3 regions of the Streptomyces sp. NPDC031426 genome follow, and region 1 is predicted to be linked to each of the others. Evidence: riboswitches for the same ligand, from Rfam matches in the RefSeq annotation. Region 1 holds a riboswitch; each other region holds the start of a gene.
The links. A riboswitch is a leader RNA that binds a small molecule or an ion and turns the genes downstream of it on or off. The one in region 1 is predicted to bind cobalamin.

Region 1 (5,532 bases):
CTGGAGGGGTCCGTGGAGCGCATCGGCGTCACGATCATCGCCGAGGACGAGGGCACCGAGGCCCGGGTCGTCATCGAGGACGACGGCATCGGCATGGAACCGGAACGCCTGCGCGCCATCCTGCGCGGCACGGCAGGACCCGCCACCGGCATCGGCCTGAACAACGTCGACCGGCGGCTGCGCCAGGTCTACGGCGACGACCACGGCCTCGTCATCGAGACCGGCCTCGGAGCGGGCACGAAGATCACCCTCCGCGTCCCGAAATTCCGCCCCGGCATCCAGGCCCGGCCCGCACAGCCCGAGGCTGAAGGAGGGTTCACGGCCTAGGCGTCCCGGCGGCGGTCCCGTCTCTCAGGGAGCTGCTGGAAGCCGGCTGACTTGTAGGTGGCGACGGCGCCGGCATTGGCGCTCGGGGTGCAGACGACCGCGCTCGACGAGCCCAGCTCCCGGAGTGCGGCGGCCGCCGCGACGCAGATCGCCCGGCCGTAGCCGTGACCGCGGTGCTCCCCGTCCACGCCCATCGGCTCGAGCAACCCCGGCCTGCCCGGGCCGGCCGACCACACCGTCACCGCCGCCACCGTGTTGCCCAGATCGTCGTACGCGACCAGACACCGGGCGTCGGCGTACGGCAATGCGGCCGCCATCGCGTGCCAGCGCTCGTCCGTGAGCGTCGACCTGTCGAACGCGGCCCGGTGTACGGCGGTCCGCGCGTGGACCTGTTCCGGTCCGACCACCGCGATCCGCACGCCCGGATCGGGCACCGGCGCCGTGAGATCGCGGCGCAGCGGCGTCCACGGCTCGTCCCCGCCCCAGCCGTCCTCGAACAGCAGATCCTGGACCAGTGCGCCCGTGGGCGCCTCGACGTACACCCTCCCGGCCGGCAGTACGCCGCGCTCCGGCTCGGTCACGTCCTCGACCAGCCGCTGCGCCAGCTCCTCGTCCCGCTGGGCGTCCGGTGCCGTCGTCAGCCGCAGCAGATCGCGACCGTCCAGCAGCCCGATGGCGAGAATCCGTCCGTCCCGGCGCCAGGTCCGGACTGCCGCGGCCGTCGCCTCCGCGCCGAACCGCCAGAACCAGCCCAGATCGCCCGGATGCAGTTGCATCGGCGCCTCGTCGTACTGCCACTCCCGCAGCACACCCACAGCTTCGCTCAGCCCGTCGACTCCCGGCATGCCCAGCACGATCGCCATACGCCCGATCCCACACCACGGCGCCGACAGTCCGCACCCGGTTTTCGGCCGGGGCGGTCGGGATGTGCTCAGCCGTCGGCGCGGACGAAGACGGGCTGGAGGCGTTTCTCGGGCACGGCCTCGGGGAGTTGCTCCCGATCGAAGACGTGGGAGACGACACGGGCGGGGTCCACGCGGCCGGAGCCCGTCCGGTCGCCGGACCCGCGCCCTTCTGGCCTGTGGCGCGGCGGCGTCGTCGACAGCGAGTTCCGGGCCGGCTACCCCGTGCCGGCCGTGTCCGTCGACGAACCGCCGGCCGAGGAGATCCCACCGGCCCGGGTCGCCGCCGGAGTGTTCGAGGACTGGCAGCGGCTGCTGACCGAGGCGCTCGCGGCGCACGGCGCCGATCCCGGCTGCCGGGCGCCCGTTCTCGCGTCCGTCGTCGTGGCGTCCGTCGAGGGCGCCATCGTCATGTGCCGCGCCCAGCGCAGCATGCTGCCCCTCGACCGGGTCGCCCGGAAAGTCGAAACGCTGCTCACCGACGCGGTCACTCGCACGGCCTGACGGCTCGGGGCCGCGCATGGACGCACAGCCCCGGCCCGGGGCACGGCAACGGCACCCGACCGGCAGGCCGGGCGCCGCCACCGCTCATGTCAGGCCGGCACGGGGGCCGTTCGGCCGAGATGCCGGGCGAAGAACCGGACCGCGCTGGCGGCCTCGAACCGGGGCAGCTCCTTGTGCCTGCCCGCGTTGGCGTGCAGGGTCTTCTCCGTCGAGGCGAAGGCGTCGAACAGCGCCAGACTGGCCTCGCGCGGGATGTGTTCGTCGTCCCACTGCATGTCGTACTCGATCGGGACGGTGATCTGCTTGGCCTTCTCCGCCAGGACGTCGGGCCAGTGCTGACCGAAGACCGCGGCGGTGATCCTGGGTTCGACCGCCACCAGCGGCACGCCGATCGCGGTGCCCATGTTGATGCCGAAGTAGCCGACCGGCCCGTCGGCGCCGATTTCCGGAAGCTCCTGGAGGGCGTCCAGGGTCGCCTGCCACTCGGGCACGGCGAGCTCCGCCAGGTGGGCGTTGTAGCGGACGACGATCGGGCCCTCCGGCTCGCCCGCCGCCCTCGCCCGGAACAGCTCGGCGATCTCCTGCTCGTCATGTGCCGTAAGCGGCCGGTCGCCGTGACCGGGCGCGTCGATGACCGCGACATGGAAGCCGCAAGCGTTCACCAGGAGTTGGGCACGACCGGCCATCGCCGGATGTTTCTTGTGGTTGCCGCCGCCATGGCCCATCAGGACCAGGGGCGCACGGTCCGCGCCGGAGGCGGGGGACCAGAGGACACCGGGGACCTCGCCCACGGTGAAGTCGCGTTCGATCATGCCGTTGACGGACGACTCGGCGATGAACTTCAAAGATGTCATGGCGTGTTGCCTTTCGGGAGTGCCTGGTGTCGAGGCGCTCCCGGCGACACCTACGTCGATCGCCCGACCGTGACGACGAGGGGGAGCACCCACACGAATACAGCCTTCATGGGTCTCACCTCCTCGGCCTTGATCACGGTCAACCGCAAGCTACCAGACCGATGATCAGCCCGCCCAACCTTTTTCCCGCCACGTGTGTGGCGCGCGGACACACGTGGTGGAGAGGAAGATCACTTGGCGGGGAGGCGGTCTTGGCCATGCGCGCGTGGCGCGGTACGGTCGGTCCGATATCGACGACGGCGAAACGGAAGCCGGTGGGAATCCGGCACGGTCGCGCCACTGTATGCGGGACCCGCGAGGGGCTCGTGAGTCAGACCCGTGGTCGTCGTCCTGTGCACCACCGAGATGGGACGCGAACTCCCAGAGGAGGTCCTGCCATGGCGCAGACCGTCGCCCAGCCGACAGCCACCATCCCCGTCGTTCCCGCCAAGCTGCCGCTGAAGGCGATTGCTCCCTGGGCGGTCTTCTTCGGCATCCTCATGCTCGTCCTGCTCTACTTCGTCGGCGCCGAGCAGGGCGCCACCTCCGTGTTCAACGGCACGGACGTCCACGAGTGGGTGCACGACGCCCGCCACCTGCTGGGCTTCCCCTGCCACTGACGCGACGAACACCGCGCGCCCATGAACTCCGCAACCGTACGGAACCTTCTCGTGCGGGGCATGCTCGCCGGCCTCGCGGCCGGCGTGCTCGCCCTGGTCGTGGCCTACGTGCTCGGTGAGCCGAACGTCGACAAGGCGATCAGCTTCGAGCAGGCCCACTCCCACGAGCACGAGATGGAGACCGTCTCCCGCTCCCTGCAGTCGACCGCCGGCCTCGCCACCGGTGTCCTCGTCTACGGGGTCGCATTCGGCGGCATCGCCGCGCTCGCCTTCAGCTTCGCCCTCGGCCGCGTGGGGCGCTTCGGCCCGCGCGCCACGGCACTGCTGCTGTCGGGCTGCGCGCTGCTCGCCGTGTACGTCGTGCCGTTCCTGAAGTACCCGGCCAACCCGCCGTCGGTCGGCAACCCCGACACCATCGGCAAGCGGACCACCCTGTACTTCCTGATGATGCTGCTCGGTGTCCTGCTCGCGGTCGCCGCCACCCTCCTGGGCAAAAGGCTCGCGCCGCGCCTGGGCACCTGGTGGGCCACGGTGGCCGCGGTGGTCGCGTTCACCGTCGTGATCGGCCTGGCGTACCAGTTCCTGCCCGTCGTCAACGAGGTGCCCAAGGGCTTCCCGGCCACCCTGCTGTGGCGCTTCCGGCTCTCGGCACTGGCGATCCAGACCGCCCTGTGGGCCGGATTCGGCCTGGTCTTCGGTGAGTTGGCCGAACGGCTGCTGAACCCCAAGCCGGCGACGGCCGCGAAGCGGCGAGCGGTTCCGGCCGCGCACTGACTCCTCGCGTACGACAGAGGGGCCCGGCGGAACCGTCCGCCGGGCCCTTCTGCCGTCCCTCCTGCCTAGTCAGCCTCCGGCGTAGGCGTGCCAAGCGGACACCCCAGACGCAGATTCCACCGCCCGGCCCGGCCGCTGAGTTCGGTCAGGGTCAGCGGCGGTACGTCGAGGCGCCAGAAGAGCGCCGCGGGCAGGTCCAGTGCGTCGACGACCGCCGCCCGCACCACCTCCGGCTCGACCACGGCGAGCGTACGACCCGTCAGGTCCTGTGCGCCGGCCAGCCACCGCGCGACCCGCCGGCACAGATCCCGCACGGACTCACCCCCGTGCGGTGCGCACTCGGGGTCGGAGAGCCAGCGGCCCACCGCCTCCGGCTCGGCGGCCCCCACCTCCTCCAGGGTGCGCCCGCGCCAGCGGCCCACATCGAGACCCGCCAACTCCGGTACCGGCACACCGTCGAGGCCCAGTGCCGCGGCCGTCTCCCGGCAGCGCATGCCGGGGGAGGCGAGGACACGGGCCGCGGAGGGCAGGGCTGCGGCCGCCGAGCGGGCACGTGCCGCTGCGCTGCCGTCGATCGAGCCGCCGTCGTCGAAGCGGGCCTGCCGCAGTGACGCGCTCATGGCGGGGGAGAGGAGAAGAACTCGGCTGGTCACGTGGTTCAGAGGTACCAGCATGGGCGAACGACGCACAAGATCCGGCTGATGAGCCGGCCACCGCCTGCGCCGGGACGGGTTCCTCCCCGCGGGCGGCCGAGCCGCTGCTGGCGTTGGTCTTTCTACGTCGTCGACACGAGCTTCTTCCCGAGCATCGGCGCGGTCAATCCGTCCCTGACGGCCATCGCGAACGCCCTTCGCGTGGGCGACCACTTGCTGGAGCGGCTGGGCTGACCCGCCACGGCGCAGGGAGCCGACCGGGCGAAGATGCTCAGCCGGGCAGCGCAAGACGGTCCACGCCGGGATGCCGCCGCCCCTGCGCGGTGCTTCGGTGATGCCTGGACCTTCGGGCGACGGACCCGGCGGACATGGGCACGCAGTGGAGGAGCAGGACATCGTGAGTTCCACCGAGGGCGCACCCCAGGGCGTGGTCCCCGCCCAGCTGCTGCGGGGACAGAAGGCACTGGTGACCGGCGCGAACTCCGGAATCGGCAGGGCGACGGCCATCGCCCTGGGCCGGGCGGGTGCCGATGTCGTGGTGAACTACGTGGCCGGCCGGGAGGACGCCGAGAAGGTGGTCGAGGAGATCACCGGCTTCGGGGTCCGCGCGGCCGCCTACGAGGCCGACGTGTCAGACGAGCAGCAGGTCGTCGCCATGATGGACCGCATGGTCCGGGAATTCGGCACGATCGACATCCTGGTCGCCAACGCCGGACTGCAGCGGGACGCGCCGGTCACGGAGATGACCCTCGCCCAGTGGCAGAAGGTCCTGGACGTCAACCTCACCGGGCAGTTCCTCTGTGCCCGCGAGGCGACCAAGGAGTTCCTGCGCCGCGGGGTCGTCCCCGAAGTGTCGAGT
Region 2 (5,532 bases), on a different contig from region 1:
GACACCGAAGTGGTCGGGGTGCAGCACGCCCTGGGCCGTACGGGTCTTCTCCCAGGCCGGCAGCGGGCCGTTGCGCTCGGCCAGGTCGGCGGAGGCCTCGTACGCGGCCAGCATGATCCGCTCGGCGATCCGCGTGGACAGGGCCTTGGCCTCCGGCGAGTCGAAGGGCAGGCGCAGCTTGAAGAAGACGTCCTGCAGACCCATCGCGCCGAGACCGACGGGACGCCACTTGGCGTTCGACCGTCCCGCCTGCTCGGTCGGATAGAAGTTGATGTCGACCACGCGGTCCAGGAAGGTGACGGCGGTGCGGACGGTGTCGTCCAGCCGCTGCCAGTCGAGGTCACCGGTCGTCGTGTCGACAAAGGCACCCAGGTTCACGGACCCCAGGTTGCAGACCGCCGTCTCCCCGTCGTCCGTGACCTCCAGGATCTCCGTGCAGAGGTTGGAGGAGTGGACCACGTGCCCCGGCAGGGCCGTCTGGTTGGCGGTGCGGTTGGCCGCGTCCTTGAAGGTCATCCAGCCGTTGCCGGTCTGCGCGAGGGTGCGCATCATCCGGCCGTACAGCTCACGGGCCGGCATGGTCTTCTTCGCGAGGCCCTTTTCCTCCGCCTTGCGGTAGGCGGCCTCGAACTCCTCGCCCCACAGGTCCACCAGCTCCGGCACGTCCGACGGGGAGAACAGCGACCACTGCTCGTCGGCGTTGACCCGGCGCATGAACTCGTCCGGGATCCAGTGCGCGAGGTTCAGGTTGTGCGTACGGCGGGCGTCCTCACCGGTGTTGTCCCGCAGCTCCAGGAACTCCTCGATGTCGGAGTGCCAGGTCTCCAGGTAGACCGCGGCCGCGCCCTTGCGCCGGCCGCCCTGGTTCACGGCGGCCACCGAGGCGTCCAGGGTCTTCAGGAACGGCACGATGCCGTTGGAGTGCCCGTTGGTGCCGCGGATCAGCGAACCCCGGCTGCGGATCCGGGAGTACGACAGACCGATGCCTCCGGCGTGCTTGGAGAGCCGGGCCACCTGGTGGTAGCGGTCGTAGATGGAGTCCAGCTCGTCCAGCGGGGAGTCGAGGAGGTAGCAGGACGACATCTGCGGGTGCCGCGTGCCGGAGTTGAAGAGCGTGGGGGAGGACGGGAGGTAGTCGAGCCTGCTCATGAGCCCGTAGAGCGCGGCCACTTCGTCCACGGAGCGGGTCGTGTCGTCCTCGGCCAGGCCGCTCGCGACCCGCAGCATGAAGTGCTGGGGCGTCTCGATGACCTTGCGGGTGATCGGGTGCCGCAGGAGATAGCGGCTGTGCAGGGTGCGCAGGCCGAAGTAGCCGAAGCGGTCGTCGCCGGCCGCGTCGATCAGCGTGTCGAGCCGCTCGGCGTGCAACCGTACGAACTCGGCGGTGCGGTCGGCGATGAGCCCCTCGCGGTGCCCCACGGTCACGGACCCGGTGAAGGATGTCACGCCCTGCGAGGCGGCCTCGGCGCGGATGGAGATGGTCAGCAGCCGGGCGGCCAGCCGGGAGTAGGCGGGGTCCTCGGAGATGAGCCCGGCGGCGGCCTCGGTGGCCAGCTCGCGCAACTCCGCCTCGTCGGCCCGGGCGGACCGGCCGCGCAGCGCGGCGGCGGCGACCCGGCCGGGGTCGGCGTCGGGGAGGTCGACGGTCAGCTGGGTCAGGGTCCGCAGCAGCGCGGCACCGGGACCGTCGGTCTCCAGGCCGCTGGCTGAAGCCGGATCTGCTGGCGCGATGGTCACGTGGGGCTCTCCCTCGCTGGGCACGGGGGCCTTGCCGAGGGCAGGGGGCAACCACGAGCGCACACGGCGTCGCGTCCACCGGCCCATCCCACGAGGCCCGGACGTCTCAGGGCACCCGAACCGGACGGCCGGGTGCGCTGCCGGCAGGTCCTCGGACTGACTCCTGAGCGCAGACGCGCACAAGTACACCGTTGCGGGACAGTTCCGGATTCGCACCGGATTCCCCTGCGACGACAGCGAGCATGAGCATACATCTAGTGTCGGGCTGTCGTGTCACCCCCAGATGTTGTGTCGTGACGGTGTCAGAGCGTCAACTTGTAGGTGAGGAGAGTGATGTCGGCGAGTTCCGGGAGCGGGTTCCAGTCGCGTTCGGGGACGCGGACGAACCCCAGGCGCTCGTAGATGCGGTGGGCGGCGTGCATGGTGCGCTGGGTCGACAGGACGACGGCCCGGCAGCCCTCGGTGGCCCGTGCGCGGTCGATGCAGGCCCGGACGAGGGCCTCGCCCGCACCCTGTCCCCGTCCCGCGTGCGCGACCGCCAGCATGCGGATCTCGGCCTCTGCGGGGCGGGCGATGTCGGCCATGGGGCCGGGGGACGGCACGAAGGTGACTCCGCCGAGGAGGGTGCCGTTCCGGACGGCCACGAGTACCTGTGCCGCGGCCGCTCGCTTGGCCACGTCTCTCAGTTCGCCCAGGTACCAGTCGCTCTCCCCGAAGTCGAGGAGTCCGTCGTCCAGGTACGCCCGGGCGGTGATCTCGCCGAGGGCGTCGTAGTCGCCGGGGTGCGCGGGCCGGATCACGATGTCCATGGCGTCGAGTCTGCCGGAGCGGTACGACGACGGGCCGCCGGATTTCCTCCGGCGGCCCGTCGTACGGCAGTCGCTCAGTGACCGGCGCCCGCGGTCGCCGGCGGCAGTTCCACCTGCACCCCCGGGTCGCCCGCGTCCGCCGTGTAGTCCTCCGGCTTGGTCTCGTCGACGCCCTCGGGGGCCTTCACGGCCTTCAGGACGACGGTGAGGACCACGGTGACCACGACGTTGAGGACGAAGGCCGTGAGGCCGATGTAGCCGATCTCGCCGATGCCGGGGATCTCCTTCGCCGAGCCGCCGAAGTGCTTCTGGGTCGGGGAGGCGACGCCGTACGCGGCGACCGTGCCGTACGCCATGCCGACCGCCCAGCCGGCCAGCAGCGCCCAGCGGTGGAACCAGCGGGTGAACAGGCCGCCGACCAGGGCCGGGAAGGTCTGCAGGATCCAGATGCCGCCCAGCAGCTGGAAGTTGATCGCCACCGTCTTGTCCATGGTGAGGACGAAGACCAGGGCGCCGACCTTCACCAGCAGGGAGACGATCTTGGAGACCTGGGCCTCCTGCTTCGGCGTGGCGTCCGGCTTGATGAAGTCCTTGTAGATGTTGCGGGTGAAGAGGTTCGCCGCGGCGATCGACATGATCGCCGCGGGGACCAGGGCACCGATGCCGATCGCCGCGAAGGCCACGCCCGCGAACCAGTCCGGGAACATGTTCTCGAACAGCTGGGGGATGGCCAGCTGGCCGTTGGTGACCTTGACCCCGGCCGCGATCGCCATGAAGCCCAGCAGCGCGAGCAGGCCGAGCATCAGGGAGTACAGCGGCAGGATCGTGGTGTTGCGGCGGATCACGTTACGGCTCCTGGAGGACAGGGTCGCGGTGATCGAGTGCGGGTACATGAAGAGCGCGAGTGCGGAGCCCAGGGCCAGGGTGGCGTACGTCCACTGTCCGGCCTCCGGGGGCACGAGCGCGCCGCGCGGCTTGCCCGTCACCGGGTTGACCTGACTGAACGCGTGGCCCGCCTTGGCGAAGATGTCGTCGAAGCCGCCCAGCTTGATGGGGATGTAGATGATCGCCACCGCGATGACGATGTAGATCAGCGTGTCCTTCACGAAGGCGATCAGGGCGGGGGCGCGCAGACCGGAGGAGTAGGTGTACGCCGCCAGCACGCCGAAGGCGATCAGCAGCGGCAGGTCCCGTACGAACCAGTTGGTGCTGCTGTCCCCGCCGACGCCCATCACGTCCAGCACCGCCTGGATGCCCACGAGCTGGAGCGCGATGTACGGCATCGTCGCCAGGATGCCGGTCAGCGCCACCGCCAGCGACAGGCCCTTGGAGCCGAAGCGGCCCCGGACGAAGTCGGAGGTGGTGACGTACCCGTGGCGGTGCGAGACCGACCACAGGCGCGGCAGGAACGTGAAGATCAGCGGGTAGACCAGGATCGTGTACGGCACGGCGAAGAAGCCGGCCGCGCCCGCCGTGTAGATCGCCGCCGGTACGGCGACGAAGGTGTACGCGGTGTACAGGTCGCCGCCGAGCAGGAACCACGTGACCCAGGTGCCGAACGACCGTCCGCCCAGGCCCCATTCGTCCAGGGAGTGCTCGTTCTCGGCCCTGCGCCAGCGGGCGGCGAGGAAGCCCATGACCGTGACGGCCAGGAAGAAGAAGATGAAGACGCCGAGCGCGACGCCGTTGACGCCGTTCTTCACTTCGCCTCACCACCCTGCTGAGCGGCGCGGGCGCGCTGGTCGCGCTGCCACAGCTTGTACGCGGTCATCGTGAGCGCGGTGGAGATCAGCACCCAGAGCATCTGGTACCAGTAGAAGAACGGGATCCCGATGAAGGCGGGGTCCGTCTTGGCGTAGGAGCCGACCCAGAGCGTCGCCACGAAGGGCGCGACGAGACACAGGCCGATGATCACACGCACCGGCGTCACCACCGGTGGTTTCACTTCAGGCGTTTCGGACATGCCACGGCTCCGTCCCCTCGCTGATCACCTGTGTAATGCGCAGGCAATGTAGGTGACGGCGTCGTGGAAGCGGAAGACCTCGTCCGGATCTCGGTATATCGATTCAGCGACGGTCCGCGCGTCCTACTCGGCAGGCCGCTTCAGCCGCGCGACGAACTTGTACCGGTCGCCCCGGTACACCGAGCGCACCCACTCCACCGGCTTGCCCTCGTGGTCCAGGGAGTGGCGGGAGAGCATCAGCATCGGCAGGCCCACGTCGGTGCCGAGCAGGCCCGCCTCGCGCGGCGTGGCCAGCGAGGTCTCGATGGTCTCCTCGGCCTCGGCGAGGTGGACGTCGTAGACCTCGGCGAGGGCGGTGTAGAGCGACGTGTACTTCACCAGGGAGCGGCGCAGGGCCGGGAAGCGCTTGGCGCTCAGGTGGGTGGTCTCGATGGCCATCGGCTCGCCGTTGGCCATGCGCAGCCGCTCGATGCGCAGCACCCGTCCGCCGGCGGTGATGTCGAGCAGCTCCGCGAGCCGGTCGTCGGCGGTGATGTACCCGATGTCCAGCAGCTGCGAGGTCGGCTCCAGCCCCTGGGCGCGCATGTCCTCGGTGTAGGAGGTGAGCTGGAGCGCCTGGGAGACCTTGGGCTTGGCGACGAAGGTGCCCTTGCCCTGGATGCGCTCCAGGCGCCCCTCGACCACCAGCTCCTGCAGGGCCTGGCGGACGGTGGTGCGGGAGGTGTCGAACTCGGCCGCCAGCGTGCGCTCGGGCGGGACCGGCGTGCCCGGCGCCTGCGTCTCCGTCATGTCGAGCAGGTGCTTCTTCAGGCGGTAGTACTTGGGCACGCGCGCCGTACGGACGGTCGTCGCGGCCTCGTTCTCCGCACTGCTGACGTCGGTGCTCATGCTCTGCCTTCCCGGCTCCGGATGCCGAAAGCGACCGACTGACATCGGCCACGGCTCACATCGTGGCACGGGTTCTTCTGTCAGGACTCCACCCGCACGCTCCGTGATCTCCTCTATATACAGTGGTGACCGGGT
Region 3 (5,532 bases), on a different contig from region 1:
TGCTGCTCCCCGCGGTCGCCGCCCCGATCGTGGCGGGCGTCGCCTCGATGCTGGCCACCCGGTTCTCCTACGGCATCGGCGGCAAGACCGAGGGCGAGGCCACCCGCAAGGGCTACCGCGCCGGCCAGATCGCCTCCGCCGGCCTGGTCTCCCTCGCCCACGGCACCAACGACGCCCAGAAGACGATGGGCATCATCACCCTGGCGCTGATCGCGGGCGGCGCCATCGCCCCGGGCTCGAACCCTCCCACCTGGGTCATCCTCTCCGCGGGCCTGGCCATCGCGCTCGGCACCTACATCGGCGGCTGGCGGATCATCCGCACCATGGGCAAGGGCCTGACCGACCTGGAGCCGCGCCAGGGCTTCGCGGCCCAGACCAGCGCCGCGACCGCCATCCTGGCCTCCTCGCACCTGGGCTTCTCCCTCTCCACCACGCATGTCGTCTCCGGCTCGGTGATGGGCGCGGGCCTCGGCCGCAAGGGCGGGGTGGTCCGGTGGTCCACCGCGACCCGCATGGTCGTCGCCTGGGTGCTCACCCTCCCGGCCGCCGCGCTGGTCGGCGCGGGCGCCGAGTCCGTCACGGACCTGGGTGACTGGGGCACCGCAGTCGTCGCCGTCTTCCTGGTCGCCGCGAGCGTCACGATCTGGAAGATCTCCCGCCGCGAGGTCGTCGACCACACCAACGTCGTCGACGTGCCCGAGGAGCCGGCCGGCGTGGTGACCGCCGCCATCGCCGCGGTGACCCCGCCCCCGGCGGGCACGATCACCGAGGACCTGACGGCCACGATCCTCTCCCCGGCCGCCGCTGAGGCCGCGCCCGAGGCCGCCCCGCCGGCCGCCACCGTCTGACCCCGGCCACACTGGTAACCAAGGAAGCAACCCCATGAAGATCGACTGGTCGGCCCTCGGCTCCGTCTTCGGCGTCAGCCTCGTGTTCACGGTGGGCCTGGTGGCCCTGTTCACCCTCGGCGTCAACGGTCTGGCCCGGCGCGAGAAGGCCGCGGCCCAGGGCAACTCCGCCGCCCTCGCCGTCACCGGCGCCTACCTCTGCTTCGCCGCCTGTGCCGCGGCGGTGTCGTACGGCATCTACCTCATCGTCTCCAAGTCCTGACCGAGCGGCACGAACCGGGCAGTCCGAAGGCTCCTCTCCGTCCCTGACGGAGAGGAGCCTTCGCCATGCCCAGGGGTCACGGGCGCCCCACGATGTGGGGATCGGCACACTCTCCCCGCGCAGGTCAACGGCAAGTTGACGGCCGTTCGGAGCGCGTGGTGGACTGCCCAGGCCATGTACGGCGGCAGGAGAGGAAGCCGGTGCGAATCCGGCGCGGTCCCGCCACTGTCACCGGGGAAGAACCCCCGGGAGCCAGGAACTCTCACCGCCGAATCTCGTCGAACCAGGGCGCGGACACCCTGAGTGAGGACACAGATCGCCATGCCCGGCTGCCGAAGGACCAGTACCAGGCCCGCTCCTGTACCCACGGCCGGCTGAGCCGATGGGTGCCGATCGCACTTACGCGTACGGCGCCGCCGCCGGCCTTCTCGGTGACCTGCTCCTCGGCGATCCGCGCCGCGGACATCCGGTCGCCGCGTTCGGGCGTGCGGCCGCTGCCGTGGACCGCGCGTTGTGGCACGACCACCGCGGCTGGGGCGCCGTGCACACCGTCGTGTGCGCCGGTGGCGCCGTCGCACTCGGCACGCTGGCCGCACGCGCCGTACGCCCCTCCCCTGCCGCCTCCGTCGCACTGACCGCCTCCGCCACCTGGGCGGTCGTGGGCGGTACTTCGCTCGCCCGGGAGGCCCGCACGATCGGGCGCGCCCTGGAGTCCGGGGACGTCGAGGCGGCGCGGGCGCGGCTGCCGCATCTGTGCGGCCGGGACCCGCAGGCGCTGGACGCCGACGGGATCGCCCGGGCCGTGGTCGAGTCGGTCGCCGAGAACACCTCCGACGCCGTCGTGGGCGCCCTGGTGTGGGGCGCCCTTGCCGGGGTGCCCGGGCTGCTGGGCTTCCGGGCCGTCAACACCCTGGACGCGATGGTCGGTCACAGGTCCCCCCGCTACCGGCGCTACGGCTGGGCCTCCGCCCGGCTCGACGACCTGGCCGGCTGGCCGGGGGCCCGGCTGACCGCCGTACTCGCCGCCGCGGCCGGACCCGACCCGCGCGGTGCCCTGCGCGCCTGGAAGGCCGACGCCCACCGGCATCCGAGCCCCAACGCCGGGCCCGTGGAGGCATCGTTCGCGGGCGCTCTCGGCGTCCGGCTGGGCGGAACGCTCTCCTACGGCGGCCGGGTCGAGCACCGGCCCGTGCTGAACGGGGACACCGGCCGGGCCGTCCGGGGCACCGACATCGACCGGGCCGTACGGCTCTCCCGCCGCGTCGGCCTGCTCGCGCTCGGCGGCACGGTCGCCGCGCGCTCCCTCGCCAAGAACGTCAAGGGTCTGAAGGGACGTGGGAAGTGAACGGGGGACTCCTCGTCGCCGGCACCACCTCCGACGCCGGAAAGAGCGTCGTGACGGCCGGGATCTGCCGGTGGCTGGTGCGACAGGGCGTGAAGGTCGCGCCGTTCAAGGCGCAGAACATGTCGCTCAACTCCTTCGTCACCCGCGAGGGCGCGGAGATCGGGCGGGCCCAGGCCATGCAGGCCCAGGCGTGCCGGATCGAGCCGACCGCGCTGATGAACCCGGTGCTGCTCAAGCCGGGCGGCGAGCAGAGCAGCCAGGTGGTGCTGCTGGGCAGGCCGGTGGGCGAGTTGAGCGCACGCGGTTATCACGGCGGGCGGCAGCAGAGGCTCCTCGGCACGGTGCTGGACTGCCTGGCCGAGTTGCGGGGCACGTATGACGCGGTGATCTGTGAGGGCGCGGGCTCGCCTGCGGAGATCAATCTGCGGCGGACGGACATCGTGAACATGGGGATCGCGCGGAACGCGCGGCTGCCCGTGCTGGTGGTCGGGGACATCGACCGCGGAGGCGTGTTCGCCTCCTTCTTCGGGACCGTCGCCCTGCTCTCGCCGGAGGACCAGGAACTGGTCGCCGGCTTCCTGGTGAACAAGTTCCGCGGCGACGTCTCGTTGCTGGAGCCCGGTTTGGAGATGCTGTACGGCCTCACCGGGCGGCGTACGTACGGCGTGCTGCCGTTCCGGCACGGGCTCGGCATCGACGAGGAGGACGGGCTGCGGGTCTCGCTGCGGGGCACGGTCCGCGAGTCCGCCGTGCCCCCGCCCGTCGGCGAGGACGTGCTGCGGGTCGCCGTGTGCGCGATCCCGCTGATGTCCAACTTCACGGACGTCGATGCGCTGGCCGCCGAACCCGGGGTCGTGGTGCGGTTCGTGGACCGGCCGGAGGAGCTGGCGGACGCGGACCTGGTGGTGATTCCGGGGACCCGGGGCACGGTCCGGGCGCTGGAGTGGCTGCGGCAGCGGGGCCTCGCGGACGCCGTCGTCCGGCGGGCCGCCGAGCAGCGGCCGGTCCTCGGCATCTGTGGCGGCTTCCAGATCCTCGGCGAGCGCATCGAGGACGAGGTCGAGTCGCGGGCCGGTGAGGTCCCGGGGCTCGGTGTGCTGCCCCTGCGGGTGCGGTTCGCCCGCGAGAAGACCCTGACCCGGCCGTCCGGGGAGGCCCTCGGCGAGCGGGTCGAGGGGTACGAGATCCACCACGGGGTCGCCACGATCGACGGCGGCGATCCCTTCCTCGACGGCTGCCGGGTCGGCCAGACCTGGGGCACGCACTGGCACGGCTCGCTGGAGTCGGACGGCTTCCGCCGGGCCTTTCTGCGCGAGGTGGCCGCCGCCGCGGGCCGCCGCTTCGTGCCCGCGCCGGACACCTCCTTCGCCGCGCTGCGCGAGGAGCAGCTCGACCGGCTCGGCGACCTGATCGAACAGCACGCGGACACGGACGCGCTCTGGCGGCTCATCGAGTCGGGCGCGCCGCAAGGACTGCCTTTCATTCCACCGGGAGCGCCCGCATGAGCACAGTGTTGTTGTTGTCGACCGCCGACACGGATCTGCTGGCGGCCCGGGCCTCCGGCGCGGACTACCGCATCGGCAACCCGACGCGGGTGGATGTCGCCGGTGAACTCCCGGGCCTCGTCCAGGGCGCGGACCTCGCCGTCGTACGGCTGCTGGGCGGCAAGCGCGCCTGGGAGGAGGGGCTGGCCGTGCTGCGGACGTCCGGCGTCCCGACCGTGCTGCTGGGCGGCGAGGCCGTACCGGACGCCGAGTTGATGGCCGAGTCGTCGGTGCCGGCCGGTGTGGTGGCGGAGGCACTGAAGTACCTGGTCGAGGGCGGGCCCGCGAACCTGCTGGAGCTGTCCCGGTTCCTGTCGGACACCGTGCTGCTGACCGGTGAGGGCTTCGAGGAGCCGCGCAGGATGCCGGAGTACGGCGTCCACGGCGACCGCCCTCTCGTCGACGGCCGGCCGACGGTGGGCGTGCTCTTCTACCGGGCGCACGAACTCAGCGGCAACACCGCCTTCGTGGACACCCTGTGCGCGGCGATCGAGGCGCAGGGCGCCAACGCCCTCCCCGTCTACTGTGGTTCGCTGCGCGGCGCGGACGCCGGGCTGTACGAGCTGCTGGGGCGGGCCGACGCGCTGATCGCGACCGTGCTCGCGGCCGGCGGCACCCATGCCTCGCAGGCCTCGGCGGGCGGTGACGAGGAGTCCTGGGACATCGGCGCGCTCGCGGAACTGAACATCCCGGTGCTCCAGGGCCTCTGCCTCACCTCCTCGCGGTCCGCGTGGCAGGAGTCGGACGCCGCCCTCTCCCCCATGGACGCGGCGATGCAGGTCGCGATCCCGGAGTTCGACGGCCGGCTGATCACCGTGCCGTTCTCCTTCAAGGAGCAGGGCCCGGACGAGGTCCCGGTGTACGTCGCCGATCCGGAGCGGGCCGCGCGGGTGGCCGGAATCGCCCTGCGGCACGCGCGGTTGAAGCACAAGCCGAACGCGGAGAAGAAGATCGCGCTGGTCTTCACCGCGTACCCGACCAAGCACTCCCGGGTCGGCAACGCGGTCGGCCTGGACACGCCCGCGTCGGCGGTCCGGGTCCTGGACGCCCTGCGGGAGGCCGGCTACGGCCTCACCGAATACCCCTCGGGTGGCGACGAGTTGATCCACCGGCTGATCGAGGCCGGCGGCCACGACGTGGAGTGGCTGACCGAGGAGCAGCTGGCGACGGCGCCCGCGCGGGTCCCGCTGGCCGACTACCGAGCGTGGTTCGAGAGGCTGAACCCCGAGCTCAGGGACGCCATGGTGGAGGCGTGGGGCGAGCCGCCGGGCAGCCTGTACGTCGACGGCGAGGACATCGTGCTGGCGTCCCTGCAGTTCGGGAACGTCGTGGTGATGATCCAGCCGCCGCGCGGATTCGGGGAGAACCCGATCGCGATCTACCACGACCCCGACATGCCGCCCTCGCACCACTACATGGCGGCCTACCGCTGGCTGGAGAACAGCTTCGGCGCCGACGCGATCGTGCACATGGGCAAGCACGGCACGATGGAGTGGCTGCCGGGCAAGGGGCTGGGACTGTCGCGCGGCTGCG

Region 2: it holds a riboswitch for cobalamin, as region 1 does, so the genes downstream of both, ACZ5NH_RS14965 (ribonucleoside-diphosphate reductase subunit alpha) here and ACZ5NH_RS34455 (CbtB domain-containing protein) in region 1, are expected to answer to the same signal.
Region 3: it holds a riboswitch for cobalamin, as region 1 does, so the genes downstream of both, ACZ5NH_RS21365 (cobalamin biosynthesis protein) here and ACZ5NH_RS34455 (CbtB domain-containing protein) in region 1, are expected to answer to the same signal.

Annotation. Positions count from the first base shown of each region.
Region 1 covers NZ_JBVIJE010000024.1:21,247-26,778, reverse strand. The annotation lists gene ACZ5NH_RS34475 (sensor histidine kinase) at 1-327, shown strand, start outside; gene ACZ5NH_RS34470 (GNAT family N-acetyltransferase) at 324-1,190, opposite strand; gene ACZ5NH_RS34465 (LmrA/YxaF family transcription factor) at 1,464-1,733, shown strand; gene ACZ5NH_RS34460 (alpha/beta hydrolase family protein) at 1,823-2,587, opposite strand; cobalamin riboswitch at 2,850-2,988, shown strand; gene ACZ5NH_RS34455 (CbtB domain-containing protein) at 3,025-3,246, shown strand; gene ACZ5NH_RS34450 (CbtA family protein) at 3,268-4,020, shown strand; gene ACZ5NH_RS34445 (histidine phosphatase family protein) at 4,086-4,673, opposite strand; gene ACZ5NH_RS34440 (SDR family oxidoreductase) at 5,071-5,532, shown strand, end outside.
Region 2 covers NZ_JBVIJE010000006.1:380,681-386,212, forward strand. The annotation lists gene ACZ5NH_RS14965 (ribonucleoside-diphosphate reductase subunit alpha) at 1-1,737, opposite strand, end outside; cobalamin riboswitch at 1,863-1,987, opposite strand; gene ACZ5NH_RS14970 (GNAT family N-acetyltransferase) at 2,040-2,546, opposite strand; gene mctP (monocarboxylate uptake permease MctP) at 2,621-4,249, opposite strand; gene ACZ5NH_RS14980 (DUF3311 domain-containing protein) at 4,246-4,509, opposite strand; gene ACZ5NH_RS14985 (GntR family transcriptional regulator) at 4,633-5,397, opposite strand.
Region 3 covers NZ_JBVIJE010000009.1:317,234-322,765, reverse strand. The annotation lists gene ACZ5NH_RS21375 (inorganic phosphate transporter) at 1-848, shown strand, start outside; gene ACZ5NH_RS21370 (hypothetical protein) at 883-1,110, shown strand; cobalamin riboswitch at 1,252-1,392, shown strand; gene ACZ5NH_RS21365 (cobalamin biosynthesis protein) at 1,493-2,455, shown strand; gene ACZ5NH_RS21360 (cobyric acid synthase) at 2,452-3,960, shown strand; gene cobN (cobaltochelatase subunit CobN) at 3,957-5,532, shown strand, end outside.